3 regions of the Paenibacillus woosongensis genome follow, and region 3 is predicted to be linked to each of the others. Evidence: riboswitches for the same ligand, from Rfam matches in the RefSeq annotation. Region 3 holds a riboswitch; each other region holds the start of a gene.

Region 1 (6,056 bases), 690 kb from region 3:
ATGGGTTGCAATGATATCCGCAATCTTCTCTTCATGCGTTACCATGATAATCGAGGTTCCCTGTCGGCGCAGCTTCTCGCAAACCTGCAGAATCGCAAAGGTATTTACGGCATCCTGGCCGAAGGTTGGTTCGTCCAGCAGCAGAATGGGTTTATTCAACACCGCAGCGCCAGCCACGCTTAATCTCCGCTTTTGCCCAAGGGAGAGCTGATAAGGATGGCGGTGATTCAGCCCCTCTAGGCCAAAGGTCAACATAGCATCGTCGACCCGCTCCGCTACGAGCTTCTCCGTTAATCCTTCCAGCCGCAAGGAAAAAGCGATTTCCTCTGCCACCTGCTCAGCAACGAATTGAAATTCTGGATTCTGGAACACAAAGCCGATATGGGATGCAGCCTGCTCTACATGCTTATCTCGCTTGTTCCTGCGCCAGCGGCCCTTCCTTGCGCTCCGGCCGGGCGCCCTGTCATCCAAAGGCTCTCCAATTAGTAAATAAGTTCCTTCCGAGCGAAGCAGTCCCATCAGGCTCAGCAGCAGCGAGCTCTTTCCCGCTCCGTTTGGCCCGGTAATCGCAATGAAGTCGCCTGGGGAAACGGAAGCCTGCTCGATCTTAATGACCGGTTTGCCGTGCCTGAGGCCCTTGAACCGGGACAGCTCCAGCAGCTTCAAGGTCGTTCCAGAGGATGCCTGCGCATCCTGAGGAACTGGTTCAAGAAGCGCCTCTCCCTCCGGCGATAAGAAATAATGCTCCCATACGCCGGGATACCAAATACCGAACTCCTTCAGCTCGGATTGATACGTGCTGAACACCTCTTGCGGCGTTCCCTGTCCGAGCAGCTGTCCTTCCGGACCAAAGAGAACGACCCGGTCGACAAAACCGGCAATTTCCTCAATCCGATGCTCGACAATAATTAGCGTTCGATCGGGGGAGATCTTCTTGACTGTCTCCCAAATCTGTTCCCGGCCTTCCGGATCAAGCAGCGCGGAGGGCTCGTCTAGAAAGAGCACCTGGGGATTGGAGAGCAGCACCGAGGCCAGAGCCAGCCGCTGCTTCATCCCCTGGGACAATGTGTCGATTTGGACATGCAGCTCCGGCATATGAAGGCCGACCGCCTCGAGCACCTCCCCCATTCGTCCCTGCATCTCGTTTTGCGGAACGGCAAGATTTTCGAGAACAAAGGCTAGCTCCTCATCCACATAAGGCATACAAAATTGGGTATCCGGGTCTTGAAACACGAATCCCCAGGATGGGGGCTGTATCCGCTCTTCGCAGCGCATGGGCACCTCGACAAGCGAAGGTATAATACCTGAGAGCACCTGCAGCAGGGTAGATTTCCCGCTCCCGCTCGGGCCCAGCAGCAATACCTTCTCCCCCTGCTGTACATGCAGCGTAAGATCTTTAAAAACGAAGCGTTCCTCACCGGGGAACTTGAGCCGAAGCCCGGTTACGCCCGCTGCTATAGCCGCTGCCCGGTTCTGCTGGTCACTTGCTGCGGCGGATGTCAATATAGGCATCATCGCTTAATCGTCCAGCGCCGCATAATCTTTATCCTCAACAGGACGCAGCAAATTGGTTACTCCCGTAGCCTCTACTGCCTTCACGATTCCATAGGCCAGATATCCGCAAATCAGGGCAGAACTGATGGCGCGCATGCCGTATTTGGCAATCAGCAGCCAGGTCGGATAATCCTGGATGTATCCGTAATAAATGTCCGGGATCAGCGAACCTACCGCTGCGGCTACACCCGCCAAAGCCGCCACCGATGCCGAATAGTTCTTGTAGCGGAATGCCGCGAATACCAATTCGGCACCCAGCCCTTGGAGCACACTGTACATGACAAGCTGTATGCCCCACTCGCTGCCGAACAATATCGATACATGCGCGGCGGCAATTTCAGCGATTAGAGCTACGCCAGGCTTGCGAATCAATAAAAATACCAGCGTCGACGCCATGAACCACATGCCGTAGACGAGCTCATCCGCCTGCGGAAAAAACGAGAACAGATTATAAACCGCGCTCCAAAAATAATAAACTACTCCCAGGACGATTGAGACGAAAATCGTTACGAGCAAATCGCTCAGCTTCAGCCCCCGACCGCCTTTTCTTTGTACTGCATTTTGCATTACCGTCATCTCCCCTTCTTCTTGCCTCTTTGAAATAGTATGGCTAAACAAAACAAAAAAACCGCTGGATATGCTCAGGCGGCTGTATAGGTTCATAGGCACGAAGAGACCTTGAACAACGGATTATCTACGCTGGCATTATCCAGATCAGATTAACGGTCAGCAGCGGATTAAACTGCAATCTCAGCCTGATTCCTCTCAAGCTCCCGTATCACTATGCGATTGATTTAACCATACAACAAGAGATGCCGCAGTAGCAAGCATTATTTAATTATTACAGCATCGTTGTTGATTTCATTTGTATTATATGTCAATATAGTCGGAAGTGGAAAACGGCAGCACCATTGTTCAGCATAGGAATTAGGGGGAACCAATTTGATCGCAAAATGGATGAAATGGATGACGGAGCTTACCTCCCGGAAATGGATCTCCCGGCTGATGGGCCGGTTCTCACACTCGGAAGCAAGCCGGATTCTTATTCCTGCTTTCGCTAAATCCTATGGCATTCCGCTAGATGAAGCCGAAAAGGACATTAAAGAATACCGGACGCTGAACGAATTTTTCACGCGCAGGCTCAAGCCGGACATGCGCCCGATTCATTCCCTTCCGGAAGGGATGATCAGCCCCGTCGATGCATTAATTACTGCAATGGGAGAAATTCAAACAGGAACAATTCTTAACGTCAAGGGCCAGGACTACTCTTTGGAAGAACTGCTTAATTACTCCCCGCGCGCGCATAGCTATAATCATGGCTTTTTCTTCGTGCTATACCTTAGTCCGACCGACTATCACCGCATTCATGCCCCAATAACGGGAAGCAAGCTGGAGAGCGAGCATATAAAAGGAAAGGTCTATCCCGTCAATGATTTTGGAATGAGAAATATGCGGAAGGTACTCAGCCGCAATGAACGGCTAATCACATATATCTCCCACGACCTCGGAGAAGTTGCCGTAGTCAAAGTCGGGGCCATGAACGTAAGCAGCATTAAATATACGGATGCCGAAGCGAAGCACTGGAACCGGGGAGACGATATGGCTTATTTCGAATTCGGCTCAACCGTCGTCCTGCTGGTCGAGAACGATACATTTGAGCCCCTTCCTGAGCTTGCCCCAGGCTCTAAGGTCAAAATGGGAGAGCCTTTAGGGAGATTTCACACCGCTGGCAAGCGTTCCATGACAGCCCATTCTTGATTTGACGAACCAGCTGGACTGAAATTTTATACATTTTTCGAGCAGGCCATCCTCTATAGAGGATGGCCTGTTTAGCTATCTTAGGGCTAAAATTACTCCACCGTAATTGAGCCAACTTGTGTTTGCAGCAGGATTTGTCCACCACCGCCATTGATCTGGCTCGTTCCTTCTGCAGCTCCGGTAATTTTCCCCATGTCGTTCTTAATCACAAGCGTGCATTGCACAGCATTGTCCAGGGCTGCATGGATATTTCCGATCTCCGTCTGGACATGAAGCTGGCCTTGGCCGCTCAATTCGGCTATGCGCACGTCAACGCTGCCCGTAGACGTTGCTACGGAAGACTGTCCCGAAATGCGGACATTATCCAATTTAACCTGCCCGACTTCACTGCGGATGCTGTAGCTTCCTTTCAGGTCATGGAGCTCAACATTGCCAACATCAAGCCGGATATCATAGCTCTCTAAAGCTGCCGGCACCTCTATCTCGTAATCGATCATGAAATCAGAGAACCCATATTTCTTTTCCGCCCATTTCCATAGACTCGAGTCAGGATCATCCTTCGGATGCGTCACGATCCTCAATTGCCGCCCTTCTCAATCACGGATACCTCCGCTTGCTTCAATATGCGCTGCCTGCTCTCCTGGTGAGTCGATTTCCCAAACCATACCACGGCATGAACGCGGATTTCCTCCCCGTCATAAGCGCTGACTTTCATATTGCCGACCGTATGGTCGAGACTAAGCCTTGTCGCCTTGCCCACCTGCTGGTACGTAGAGATTTCCCGGAACAAGCCTGCCTCCTTGCTCCTTTGCCCCCACTTATCCGCAGCATGGATGACCGATTGCTCCAACGAACTTGCGGCCTGGACAATCACTTCATCGGATTTATCTTGAATACCGCAACCAGCCAGCATGGCCAGCGTTACTGCCGCCGCCGTCATCGTAATGGAATTCAGCCGGCTTCTGTGTTTATTTCTGATACGACTCATAATCCGCTCCTGCCTCCTATTGTTCTCCTTCTGCACTTTGCTTAAGTTACATTGTGTATACCCGTTATGTAAGTGAAGAAATTCCCTCATAGGTACTCTCTTAATTGTAACCATTAATTTATTTGGCTCCACAGGCTGAAGACCGGAGTTAATCCCAGACCTGGGGCTAGGATGCGGCTTCCCCAAGATGATCCGAAGGAATAAGAGGCTGCCGGAGCAAACTCTCCTTGGCCTCTGCCTTGAATCAGTCCTAGAGCATGAGCCGCATTTACGGAAGCTTGTGCCCAATCGGCGATTTGAACTGCATCTGCAAAGCTTTCCGCAGCTTCCGGCGTGCCCATGACTCCTCCCCGGAGCGCATAGGCCTTCGTCAGCATTACGGCCATCTCCTGTCTAGTCACCGGCATTGGTACGGTTCGCCGTAGTTGACACCATGATTTTTCAAAATCTCCAGCAGATCCTTCTCTACTCCGCCTTCATAATATTTGACCCCGATATCCTCTAACGCCTGCAGCGTAGAAATATCCACGCCTGTAATGAATTCATTCGGGTCAAACGGCTGGCCCTGCACCACCTTTACCAGTTTGATATTGTCAAAATATCCCCAATAGTCAGCCGGAGCGGCAACATCAAAACCGAAGGTTATTTCCCCTCCGGCAACCTCGATATTCTGAACGATGTACTGAGTCCAATTGTTCCAGCCGGAATTGACGATAGCCGTACTTTGGACAGAGGGGTTGCCGCCAGCGTCTTTGGTTTCGGCGAACAGACGCAAATCCGCGGCTCCATTTTCTCCCGAAGCCCACGCCCTCAGTTCATAGGTTCCGTCCTTCAGCCCGCCGATCGTTTGCGACAAACGGAGCTCATACCCGTGAGCGTCATACCAGTAATTAAAAGCATGGTTTCCGATATGGGCATCACCGGAACTGTTTTTTACCAAAGCCGCGTAAGTGGCACCGGTTACTGTCCAGCCCGTAAGGTCGCCGCTTTCGAACCCTGGATTGTCAATCGAAACTTCCACAGATGCCGTGCTTGCCCCCGCTGCTTCAGCCGTCTTTGCATCCGAGCTGAGCACGCCTGGCAGCGCCAACAGCACAATCAAGAAAATGATGAACGACTTTTGAATCCTTGGCATTGTCCTCATTGCTTTCCTTCCTCCCTGTACTTTATGTAGTTGCATTGAACATAAAACGATCCGTGCCATGTTACCCCGATGATCGTCTACGCCTTTATTGTAGTAGGATTAAATTAGGACGAGGATTCAGCGCGCCAACAAAATATAATACTATTTCTACGATATTAAGTTTATTTCTACCGAGAACTTGACACGTCCGCTTGCCAAATATAAAAAAGCAGCCGGCTTCCGCAAGCCGCTGCTTCTATGATCAATGTTATATTCAGCTATAATAATCAGAACCAATGATATCCTTCATGACCGGATACCCGGATTCGACGTATGCGATTTCGAAAAATGTTGCCGCCAGCCACCAAACACTGACGGCTGCGAATCCGCCGTCTTTGTCCCATTAAGAATCACCTCCTTCTAGCCGCAAAGCTAAAATGATTTACCCGAAACGGAGGCAGTTGAAACACATTCCCTCTTTAATTTTTCCCTTATCTGATTTCAGAAGGGCTTTTTCCGGTATGCTGCTTGAATTGGCGGCTAAAGAAAAAGATATCTTTATATCCTAGCGCATCAGCCACCTCGGTGACATTCATCCCTGCATGCAGCAGCAGGTGCTGGGCCCGGTCGATT
Region 2 (6,056 bases), 720 kb from region 3:
GGATATAGCCAGGGCAGCAGAGTGGATTTCCAGCTCACTATCGAGCGCAGGACTGGAGAATGTGGAAATCATCCCAACCAAGGGACACCCGATTATTTACGCAGACCATCTGCATGCTCCAGGGAAACCAACCGTGCTCGTTTACGGGCACTATGACGTTCAACCGGTAGATCCGCTCCACTTATGGGAGACCCCTCCGTTCGAGCCAACGATCCGGGACGGCAAGCTGTATGCCCGCGGAGCAACGGATGATAAAGGCCAGCTGTTTCTGCATATCAAAGCCGTGGAGGCTATATTAAAGGAAGAGAAGCAGCTTCCGGTCAACATTAAGTTTTGCATTGAAGGCGAGGAGGAAATCGCCAGCCCTAACCTTCCGCCGTACTTGGATGAGCATAAGGAAAAGCTAGCGGCCGATGTCGTACTCATCTCCGATACGGCTCTGCTGGAGCCGGGCAAACCAGCGATCTGCATTGGGCTTCGCGGCCTTTGCTCCCTGGAAGTTACGGTGCACACCGCAAATACGGATCTGCACTCGGGAACCTTCGGAGGCGGCGTGCCGAATGCGCTGCATGCCATCGTTTCCTTGCTGGCCACGCTCCATGACGACAAGGGAAAAGTAGCCGTGGAGGGCTTCTATCAAGGAGTACCGGAGCTGACCCCTGCCATGCGCGAGGAATTCGCCAAGCAGCAATTCAACGAGGACAAATTAAAAGCCGACCTGGGCCTGGACACGCTCTATGGCGAGGAAGGCTATAGCTTCGTGGAACGGACCGGTGCCCGTCCAACGCTGGAATTGAATGGGGTATACGGCGGATTCCAGGGCGAAGGCTCCAAAACCGTCATTCCAAAGGAAGCTCACGCCAAAATTACGTGCCGCTTAGTCGGCAATCAGGATCCTCAGGATATTCTGGATAAAATCGAGGCGCACCTCAAGCAGCACGTACAGCCTGGCGCCAAGTTGAACATCGTCCAAGTCGAGAAAGCCCGGGCGTTCACTATCAATCCAGCGAATCCGATGCTGCAGAAAGCCGCGGACGCATACGAACGCGTATACGGCACCCGCGCCCTGTTTACGCACGACGGCGGTTCCATCCCGATTGTCGAAACATTATCGCGCGTCCTGAATGCCCCGGCCGTCATGATGGGCTTTGGGCTTCCCGACGAGAATCTCCATGCTCCCAACGAGCACTTCAATCTGGAGAATTTCGATAAAGGGCTGCAAACGATTGTAGACTATCTGAAATCGCTCTAGCACAGGTGACCATAAAACCATCCAGCCCCCTCCATATGGAGGGGGCTGGATGGTTTTATGGCTATAATAAGTTGAACTTTCTAGTTCAATTTATTATAAATGGATTTATAGCAGTTCATTTCTGCAGTAAGGAAGGAAAGAAGGATTTAAATGGATTTCATGTCGTTAGAAGTAAGGGAATTGTCAACCATGGCTGAATTCTTGGCTTTAGGTGCGTAAAATCCATTTAATCCTCTAAACCATTCACTTAGAGTGCAATTAGATACATGAATTCCATTTAGTGCACGACATCCTACATACCTAAGCTTGATAAATCAGGAAACATTTTTAACGATAAATGACATTTCCCGCTTCCTTGAACTGCCGTGATTTTTCCTCAAGGCCTTTGGCGATAGCCTCCTCTTCTTCAATTCCATGCTGCTTGGCATAATCGCGGATGTCCTGAGTGATTCGCATGCTGCAAAATTTAGGGCCGCACATGGAACAGAAGTGAGCGGTCTTGGCTCCTTCCGCGGGCAGAGTTTCATCATGATACTCCAGAGCTCTCTCAGGATCGAGCGAGAGGTTGAACTGGTCCCGCCAGCGGAATTCGAACCGGGCCTTGGATAACGCGTTATCTCTTTCTTGGGCCCCAGGATGTCCCTTCGCTAGATCAGCTGCATGTGCAGCTATTTTATAAGCAATGACTCCCTCGCGAACATCGTCTTTATTAGGGAGGCCGAGGTGTTCCTTAGGCGTCACATAACACAGCATAGCCGTCCCGAACCAACCGATCATAGCCGCTCCTATCGCTGAAGTAATGTGATCGTAGCCTGGAGCAATATCCGTAGTTAACGGACCCAGCGTATAGAAAGGAGCCTCCTGGCATATCTCCATTTGTTTGTCTACATTTTCTTTAATTAAGTGCATCGGTACGTGACCTGGCCCTTCGATCATCACCTGAACGTCATGTTTCCAAGCAATTTGGGTCAGTTCGCCGAGCGTCTCGAGCTCAGCGAACTGAGCTTCGTCGTTAGCATCCGCAATCGAACCCGGCCGCAGGCCGTCGCCAAGCGAAAAGGCGATGTCATAGCTTTTCATGATTTCACAGATTTCTTCAAAATGGGTATAAAGAAAGTTTTCTTGATGATGAGCAAGGCACCAGGCTGCCATGATGGATCCGCCGCGAGACACAATGCCTGTGACACGCTTAGCCGTTAACGGAATATACCGCAGGAGCACTCCGGCATGGATCGTAAAATAGTCGACGCCCTGCTCCGCCTGCTCGATCAATGTATCGCGGTAGACTTCCCAGCTCAATGCCTCGGCCTTCCCGCCTACCTTCTCCAATGCCTGGTAGAGCGGGACTGTGCCTACAGGCACCGGTGAATTGCGGATGATCCACTCCCGCGTCGTGTGAATGTTTTTCCCCGTGGAAAGATCCATAATCGTGTCAGCGCCCCAACGGGTCGCCCATCTCATCTTCTCCACTTCCTCCTCAATGGAGGAGGCGACGGCCGAGTTGCCGATGTTTGCATTGATTTTGACCAGAAAATGACGGCCGATAATCATCGGTTCGCTTTCAGGATGATTGATGTTGGAGGGAATAATCGCTCTGCCTTCGGCGACTTCCCTGCGTACGAATTCCGGAGTCACGTTCTCCCGGATTGAAATGTATTCCATTTCGGGCGTGATGATACCCTTTCTTGCGTAATGCATCTGCGTCACATTGCGGCCGGCTTTAGCTCTTAAAGGCTTACGGCGCAGGCCGGGGAATGTCTCCGTCTGATCAAGCTGCTTTTCTGTTTGGTATCCATCATCCTCAGGTCTTATGCTCCTGCCTTCATAAACCTCCACATCCCCCCGCTCCAGAATCCAATTTTTGCGGTTCGCTGGAAGCCCTGTCCTAATATCCGCATGATAGTTAGCGTCGGTGTAAGGACCGCTGCAATCATATACCCGAACGGGTTCATTCTCTTCTTCCGATTCTCCGCGAACGGTCGGCGCAAGTGCGATCTCTCTCATGGGCACCTGTATATCCGGCCGTGAACCTTGAAGATACACCTTGCGGCTGCCCGGAAAAGCTAGGAACTCAGGGTTTACTGTGTTGTTGCTGGTTTCGCTTGCCATTTCTATTCCTCCTTAGAATGAATGGGTTCAAGCGGAGCTGCTGCTGCCAAGTGCAACACAAAAAGACCGCAACGAAAGAAGCGGTCTCTGTATACACAAAGGCTCGAACGTTTCCTCCGCTGGCATTACCCAGATCAGGTATTACGGTCGACAGCGCATTAGCTATCCTCTCAGCCTGGTTGGCCCAAGCTCCCGTTTATTCAATTCACCAATATATAATATATGGAAAATAAGGAATTATCAACCCTAAAATACAATTCCTATTTCAGCCTCAAGCAACAAAAAACCTCCTAGTTCCTTTCCTCTCCGGACAAGGAATTAGAAGGCTTACGATTTTTGACGTGTTTTGCCCAAACCGTCAGATTTTCAGCTCCCCAAGCTTAATCAGCTCGACAACCGCCTGCGCACGACCTTTTACGTTCAATTTCTGCATGACATTAGAAATATGATTTCGTACGGTCTTCTCGCTAATGAATAGTTGCCCCGCAATGTCGCGCGTCGTTTTATCCTGCACGAGGAGTTCAAAAACTTCCCGCTCACGATGAGTCAACAGAAATTTGCTGTTACGATCGCTGCTTTTCAAAATGCGTCACCCCTCCTTGCTCGGGTTTTGTGGTGTAACAAGGTTAAGGGATACAGTCAAAACATATTATGAAATACAGCGAGTAAGCGTGCGATACAAAGCAAAAATGGGCTGCTTTTGGCAGCCCATTCCTTATTTGAAGGCCGTAGCGGCATAAACGGCTTTTTTCCAGCCATTGTAGAGCGATTCCCGCTCATTTTCTGGCATTGTCGGTTCAAATCGCCGTTCCAGGCTCCAGATGCGGCGAATTTCTTCAAGATCCCGCCAATATCCTACGGCAAGCCCAGCCAGATAAGCTGCGCCTAGCGCGGTCGTCTCGCGCACAGCCGGACGTTCCACCGGAACATCGAGAATATCGCTCTGGAATGCCATCAGGAACGTATTCGACACCGCTCCCCCGTCCACCCGCATCGTATTCACCTTGTAGCCGCAATCCTTCTCCATCGCCACTAGAATGTCCTTGGTCTGATAAGCCAAGGATTCAAGGGTTGCGCGGATAAAATGCTCCTTACTCGTTCCCCGAGTGAGGCCGAATACAGCGCCTCGAACGTCGCTGTCCCAATACGGGCTGCCTAAGCCGACAAAGGCCGGCACGACGTATACCCCCTCCGTGGACTGGACGCGTTCGGCATACCTTTCGCTGTCCTTCGACTCCCTAAACATCCGCAAACCGTCTCTTAGCCATTGTATGGCTGAACCGGAGACGAAGATACTTCCCTCAAGCGCATATTCAACCTTGCCGCCGATCCCCCAGGCAATCGATGTAATGAGGCCATGGCCCGACGAGACTGGCTGATCGCCCGTATTCATCAGCATGAAGCAGCCTGTGCCGTACGTCGTTTTTACCATGCCCCGCTCGAAGCAATTTTGTCCGAATAAAGCGGCCTGCTGGTCGCCCGCAGCTCCCGCAATCGGCACCTCATGTCCGAAGAAATGGTAAGGCGCCGTCCGTCCGTAAACCTCAGAGGATGAGCGTACTTCGGGAAGCATGACTTTCGGAACTTGAAGCAGCTCCAGAAGTTCGTCATCCCAGCATAGCTCATGAATGTTATACATCAAGGTCCTCGAAGCGTTAGAGTAGTCGGTCACATGCACCTGGCCGCCGGTCAGCTTCCAAATGAGCCAGGAATCGATCGTACCGAAGAGCAGCTCTCCCTTTTCTGCACGCTCCCTTGCTCCCTCGACATGATCCAGAATCCACTTCACTTTCGTCCCTGAGAAGTAGGGATCGATCAGCAGTCCCGTCTTTTGCTGGAATACTGGATTATGGCCCGCCGCCATCAGCTCCTCGCAAATATCCGCTGTCTGCCGGGATTGCCATACAACAGCATTGTAGATATGATTTCCGGTCTCCTTCTCCCAAATGATCGTTGTTTCCCTCTGGTTCGTGATACCGATTCCAGCCACCTGCCCCGGCTTAACCCCTGACTCCGACAAGCAGGAAGCGATCACCGCGAGAGTGGAACCCCAAATTTCATTGGGATTATGCTCCACCCACCCTGGCTTTGGAAAATATTGCGGAAATTCACGCTGCGCCAAGTGCACGATCTCCCCTTGCTTGTTAAACAGAATCGCCCGCGTACTTGTAGTTCCCTGGTCAAGAGCAAGTATATATTGTTCCATAAACATCCTCCGCTCCTTGGTCTTTGCTCAATTTTGCTATTACCTGAGCCCAACATGCTCTCCCTTTCAAGTTCCAGCATCGTTTAAAATTACAGAATTCCAAAACATTAAAGATTTAAAATTCGGAAATATTAACCTTATTCTACCTCGTTAGCGGATTGCGTTACAAATGAAAAAACACCCCCGAGCCAGCAAAGTTCTGACGTGATGGTTTGTCCAAGGATAACCCGCACTAAGCATCAGCTAGCACGCCAAAACCTGAATTACCTAAGCTCAACAATGTAATTTCAAGGGGACTAAGTAACATCAGTTGCTCTAAGTATGATCAGACCAGCAGCAACTCCAAGCACTCGAATTACCTTAAATGACAAATGCAGCCTAAGGCAGCCTGACTAACAAGTTTCCATTACCTTCAAAAGTATGCGCAAAATAGCACCAAGCGACCGGGAAGCTAACGGACATCAAAGCACTTATTCCTACTTTTTTGCT
Region 3 (6,056 bases):
AGGGACACATCGTCGCGCTGGTTGGGTCGAACGGTTCAGGGAAAAGTACGATTCTCCACATGCTGACTCGAAGCCTTATTCCGGATGAAGGGGAAATCAGGTGGTTTGGGGACAAGAGCGCCGGCGATTTACCGCAGGAAATCAGAAGCAGGATTGCCTATGTGTCGGAGAATCCGCTAGTAGAGGAAAACTACCAGACCGCGGAGCAGGCCGCGAGCTTCCGGGCTCACTGGTATCCATCCTGGGATCAAAAGAAATTTGAACGCTTGATGACACAATTTGAGGTGCCGCGGAATGAACGGCTGAACCGCATGTCCAAGGGGGAGCGCCGTAAATTTGAGGTTGCTGCTGCCCTGGCCGCAAGCCCTAAGCTCCTTATTCTCGATGAACTATCGTCCGGGCTTGATCCATTTATCTGGAAGGATATGCTCGCAGAGCTTCAGAATAGCATGCTGGAAGAGGATGTTACCATCATCATGGCGACCCATGTCGTAGAAGAAGTAAGACGGCTTGCCGACTATATCGTATTGGTGCATCAGGGCAAGGTGCTGGGCATGGCGGAGAAAGACCTGCTCTACGGAAGCTGCTGTGAGGTATGGGTTCGCGGTGATTTAAGCGAATGGACGGGAAGACCTGAGCTCATTCGGTGCGAAGAGGATGAGCCGTTGATGCATAAATTGATCGTCCGGGATGAAGCTTTTATGAGCGAACTGCAGCAGTCCAAGGATCTTCAGGTATTGCGGACCCGCGCCCTTGAGTTGGAAGATGTGCTTCAACTCTGGATCCAAGGGCACGCTCCGGAACATAGATGATATTTATTTATGGACTTGGTAGAAATAGAAGCATGGAACAAGGAGGCTGAAACGATGGCTAAACCATTGGTATTGGAACAGGTAACGAAGCAGTTTGGGGAGAAAACGGCCGTAAACGGCATTTCCCTCCAAGTGGAGGAGGGAGAAATATACGGGCTCCTTGGCGGCAATGGAGCAGGTAAAACAACGACAATGCGGATGGTGCTCGGGTTAATTTACCCTGATGCTGGGCGAATTCTCTACCATGGGCAGGAATACAGTGGCGAATTGCAGCACAAGATGGGTTATTTGCCGGAAGAACGCGGTTTATATCCGAAAGTAAAGGTCAGTGATCAAATCATTTATTTGGCCCGGCTGAAGGGAATGTCGGCCCAAGAGGCGGACAAAAGTCTGCGTTACTGGCTGGAACGCTTCGAGGTGCCGGATTATTATAACAAGAAAATTGAAGAGCTCTCCAAAGGGAATCAGCAAAAAATGGGCTTTATCGCAGCTGTCGTGCATAAGCCCAAGGTGCTGATCCTGGATGAAGCCTTTAGCGGACTCGATCCGGTTAACGTCGAACTGCTTAAAGAGACTGTAAAAGAGCTGCGGGATGGAGGGACGAGCATCCTGTTCTCTACCCACCGCATGGAGCACGTGGAGGAGCTGTGCAGCAATATTACGATTCTGCAGCGTTCCAATACAGTACTGCAAGGGAATATTCAGGACATCAAGAAGCGCTATCCGCGCGAGGAGGTTCTTCTTCATACGACGGGAACGGTTACCGGCCTGGAGGCCATTCCGGGGGTAGTGCGGGTTGAACACCGCGAGCGCGGCTATTCTATCCGGATTTCCGATGTAGCGGCCGCGCAGGACATTCTGCGCCGGGCCATGGAAGAGAGCACAGTTGAGCATTTTGAAATCAAGGAACCGACGTTGAATCAAATCTTTATTAAAGAGGTAGGTGAGTCGCATGAATAAGCTGCTGCCGATCATTAATTTTACCTTTGCCAATAAGGTCAAGACGAAATCATTCGTCGTTACTACCGTCATTTTTGCCCTGCTGCTATCCATCGGTATTCATGTGCCGTATCTGATTCAATTGTTCTCGGGAAACGAGGGCGGTACAAGTTCCCAAATTGGCCTTGTCTATGGCAACCAGCCTGAAATTGCAGCGTCGCTGGAGGCGTTTATCGACAAGCAGCCGGATGGCAAAATCAAGCTCGTGAAATACGAGCAAGCGAATGATCAGGCGCTCATGCACGATATGGAGAACGGAACGATCAAGGGATACCTGGAGTTCGGCGAGGCTGAAGGGCTGCAATTTCCGAAGGTTATGTACACCTCCAAGAAGAACAGCATGGATTTAACGCTTCAGTCGACGCTCCAGCCCGCACTGGAGAACGTGAAAATGCAATACGTCACTCGTGGAAGCTCCCTAACCGAGGAGCAAATCGCGGCGATAAGCGCTCCCGTAATCATCGAAGAGCTGAAGGCCGAACAGGCCGCAGGAACGGGCAGTGCTGCCGATGCAAATGAAGGCTCTAAGCCGGCGGCGATCAATTACGTTATTGTATACGGCCTGATCGTTCTGTTCTTCATGACCAATATGATGACCGGCAACATGATTGCCGCAGAGGTAACTTCGGAGAAAAGCTCGCGGATCATGGAGATTCTGGTAACGAGCGTTTCACCGCTGACGCAAATGTTCGGCAAAATTCTAGGCATGTTCCTGGTCGGCCTGCTGCAGATCGCCATCTTCATCGCCGTAGTTGCCATCAACCTTGCATTGCCATACAATCAGGCATCCTTGGCCGAGTTGAATTTGGATTTATCGCAAATGGATCTATCCATTTTGCTTGTTGGTCTTATCTTCTATATTCTGGGCTATTTCCTCTATGCGACTTTGTACGCAGCGGTCGGCTCCATTGTCAGCCGCACGGAGGATCTTGGCCAGGCGGTGATGCCGATCACGATGCTTTCTCTGGCAGCATTCTATGTGGCGATGTTTAGCTTATCGTCTCCGAATTCCCTTCTGCTCAAGGTGTGCTCTTACATCCCGTTCGTGTCTCCGGTCACGATCCTGCTGCGGTATGGCGCAGGGGATGCAACGCTGCTGGAGGTAGGGCTGTCTCTGCTGATCCTTATTGTCGCTATCGTCTTCTTCAGCTGGCTGGCCGCCAAGATTTACCGCACGGGAGTCCTGCTGTACGGCAAGCGTCCGACGATGAAGGAGCTGCGCAAAGCGATGAAGGCGTACAAGATTTAACTCCGTGTGAATTTCAAAAATATCATTGTAACAAAGGAGAAGATGAACATGAAAAATTGGAAACGATCGCTCTTATCCCTCTTTATTTCTGTAGGCTTGCTTGCCACAGCGGCCCCGGCTATGGCTGCTCCACAGCCAGCTTCGGTCAAGATCAACAACCAAAACGTTGAATTCGCAACGAATGCGCCTATTGTTGATCACGGAACAACGCTGGTACCGCTGAAATCAACGCTGCAAGCGATGAATGTGGAGCTAAGCGATGTACAGGATGATACGATTCATGTCGTGATTGACGGCAAGGAGATTGCGCTGAACAGCAAGACAGAGCTGATTAACGGCGAGACGTACGCTCCGATTAGAATCGTTGGCGAAGCGGCAGGCTACAAGGTGCATTGGAATCAGCAATCCCGCACAGTGTTTCTTATCTCCGAAGCTACGGGGGAAGGTGCCCGCGGCTTCATGTGGGAAGTCAAACATGGCGGCAATACGGTCTATCTGGTAGGATCGATGCATATTGCGGACGACAGCTTTTATCCGCTGCGTTCGGAATTCGAGGATGCTTTTGCCGAAGCGGATTATTTGGGGGTAGAAATTGACCTTAGCAAGGCTGCTGATGAAGCCAATCAGAAGCTGATCCTGGATATGGGGATGTATCAGGACGGTACGACTTTGAAGGATCATGTGTCCAAGGAGACATATGCGAAGCTTGAGGATATTTTGCAGCAAAACGGCCTGGAGCCAAACGCCTTTGATGTCTTCAAGCCATGGGTCGTCGAGAGTACCATCAGCACGCTTAAATCGATGCAGTCAGGTTATGAAGCCTCTGCCGGAATCGACCTGTATTTCATCCAGAAAGCCATAGAACGCAAGCTGCCGGTGTTGGAACTGGAAACCTACGAGTCCCAACTGAGCATGCTCGACGGGTTCTCCAGCGAATTGCAGGAGAAAAACCTAAATACCGCCTTGGACAACTTCGATGTTTCGGCTGAACTTGTGGACGATATGGCCGCTATGTGGAAATCAGGGGATGATCAGAAACTGCTTGAGTTCACCGAGAGCATGATCGAGGATCCGGAGTATTACAAAGCGATGCTGACCGACCGGAATATCGTTATGGCCGATAAAATCGATGGATACCTGAAAAGCGACAAGAAAGCGGAATATTTCATTGTGGTTGGCGCAGCGCATTTCGCCGGCAAAGACGGCATCGTTCAGCTGTTGCAGGATAAAGGCTATTCCGTCGTTCGCAAATGAGGGTTCGGATAATCTTGCCAAGGTTACTAAGGTAAGTTATAGTGGGAGTAACTGAATATGGAGTGCGGGTGCTGGATAAAGTCCGGCTGAGATTGGAACCTGATGTTCCTGACCGTTAATCTGATCCAGGTAATGCTGGCGTAGAGAACATATCGAATTTAAAGCCATTCGTGTATTCTCGAATGGCTTTTTTGTGTCTTGCAGCCGGTAAATACAAAACGGAGGTAGAGTTGGCAGATGAGAGAGTTTCGTTTGTACGCTATTACCGATGAAAGAAGCCATCCCGGCAGGGAGCTTGCCGAAGTGATGGAGGAGGCTATTCTTGGCGGTGCAGATATCGTGCAGCTTCGGGACAAGCACAGCGAGCGGGCGGCTGTGCTGGAGAAGGCGAAGCGGCTTCGCGAATTGACACGCCGGTATGACGTTCCGTTAATCATCAACGATTATATCGATATTGCGCTTGAGGTGGATGCGGACGGCATTCATCTGGGCCAGGGCGACACACCGCTTCCCGTGGCCAGGGAGCTGGTCGGCGGGAAAATCATCGGCATTTCCACGCATGCGATCGAGGAAGCGCTGCTGGCAGAGCAGCAGGGAGCAGACTATATCGGCGTTGGTCCCATATACCCGACGGCTACGAAGGCGGATGCAACGCCGGTGACGCTCTCCTATGTCCGTGAGGTGGCGGAGAAAATCCGGATTCCGTTCGTGGCGATTGGCGGCATCAAGCTGCACAATGCGGATGAAGTGATCGCTGCCGGGGCAACGAGAATTTGCGCGGTGACCGAAATTGTAGGCAGTCCGGACGTAAAGGGGACATGCGAGGCCTTTATTCGCAAACTGGAGCAAGGGGGAGCGCATCATGGAAAATACGCAAATCGTTGAGTTGAAGGTGAATGGCGTTAAGCACAGCTTGCAGGCGGGAACTGTTCAGGATGTGATCGCCCATTTCGGCTTGACGGGCAAGCCGGTTATCGTGGAAGCGGACGGTGTGATTTTGACCCCCGAGCAGTGGGCGGATACCACGGTGTCTGCAGGGATGGTCATCGAGCTGGTTCATTTTGTGGGAGGGGGTTAAACGGATGCGGGACGATGTTTTGCGTATCGGCGGTCGCTCGCTGTCGTCGCGTTTTTTTATTGGCACAGGGCTGTTTCCCAACCCGTTCGTGCAGAAGGAAGCGATCCAAGCTTCCGGGGCGGAAGTGCTTACATTTGCTATTCGGCGCATTAATCTCGACGCGGTAGAGGATGATTCCATATTGCAGCATATCGAGGATGGCGCCTTTCAATATTTGCCGAACACATCAGGCGCAAGCACGGCCGAGGAAGCGGTCCGGATTGCGCGGCTTGCCAGAGCCTCCGGCCTCAGCGATTGGATCAAGGTTGAGATCAGCGCGGACGCGAAGACGTTGCTGCCCGACCCGATTGAGACGCTTAGGGCAACGGAAATGCTGGTCAAAGAAGGATTTACGGTGCTTCCTTATATTTCGGACGATCCGGTCATCTGCCGCCGGCTTGAAGAAGCCGGGGCTGCTGCGATCATGCCGGGAGCAGCGCCGATCGGCACGGGGCTCGGCATATTGAATCCTTACAATTTAGGCCTGATTGTAGAGGAAGCGGGCGTGCCCGTTATCGTGGATGCCGGGCTTGGGACGGCCAGTGACGTCACGAAGGCGATGGAACTGGGCGTAGACGGGGTGCTTATGAACACTCCGGTAGCCAAGGCGAAGGATCCGGTCATG

What was found. Region 3 has a riboswitch for thiamine pyrophosphate ahead of thiE (thiamine phosphate synthase). Riboswitches for the same ligand answer to the same signal wherever they lie in the genome.
Region 1: linked by a shared signal. The riboswitch ahead of QNH46_RS06765 (ECF transporter S component) and the one ahead of thiE (thiamine phosphate synthase) in region 3 are both predicted to bind thiamine pyrophosphate.
Region 2: linked by a shared signal. The riboswitch ahead of thiC (phosphomethylpyrimidine synthase ThiC) and the one ahead of thiE (thiamine phosphate synthase) in region 3 are both predicted to bind thiamine pyrophosphate.

Annotation. Positions count from the first base shown of each region.
Region 1 covers NZ_CP126084.1:1,554,810-1,560,865, reverse strand. Annotated here, with positions in the region: gene QNH46_RS06770 (ABC transporter ATP-binding protein) at 1-1,515, opposite strand, end outside; gene QNH46_RS06765 (ECF transporter S component) at 1,519-2,121, opposite strand; TPP riboswitch at 2,229-2,341, opposite strand; gene asd (archaetidylserine decarboxylase) at 2,497-3,312, shown strand; gene QNH46_RS06755 (DUF4097 family beta strand repeat-containing protein) at 3,405-3,884, opposite strand; gene QNH46_RS06750 (hypothetical protein) at 3,890-4,300, opposite strand; gene QNH46_RS06745 (S-layer homology domain-containing protein) at 4,414-4,677, opposite strand; gene QNH46_RS06740 (glycosyl hydrolase 53 family protein) at 4,698-5,444, opposite strand; gene QNH46_RS06735 (AraC family transcriptional regulator) at 5,915-6,056, opposite strand, start outside.
Region 2 covers NZ_CP126084.1:1,592,540-1,598,595, reverse strand. Annotated here, with positions in the region: gene QNH46_RS06950 (dipeptidase) at 1-1,252, shown strand, start outside; gene thiC (phosphomethylpyrimidine synthase ThiC) at 1,580-3,361, opposite strand; TPP riboswitch at 3,456-3,567, opposite strand; gene QNH46_RS06940 (helix-turn-helix domain-containing protein) at 3,720-3,944, opposite strand; gene glpK (glycerol kinase GlpK) at 4,077-5,567, opposite strand.
Region 3 covers NZ_CP126084.1:868,236-874,291, forward strand. Annotated here, with positions in the region: gene QNH46_RS03790 (ATP-binding cassette domain-containing protein) at 1-812, shown strand, start outside; gene QNH46_RS03795 (ABC transporter ATP-binding protein) at 867-1,772, shown strand; gene QNH46_RS03800 (ABC transporter permease) at 1,765-3,060, shown strand; gene QNH46_RS03805 (TraB/GumN family protein) at 3,109-4,314, shown strand; TPP riboswitch at 4,369-4,478, shown strand; gene thiE (thiamine phosphate synthase) at 4,552-5,199, shown strand; gene thiS (sulfur carrier protein ThiS) at 5,177-5,392, shown strand; gene QNH46_RS03820 (thiazole synthase) at 5,397-6,056, shown strand, end outside.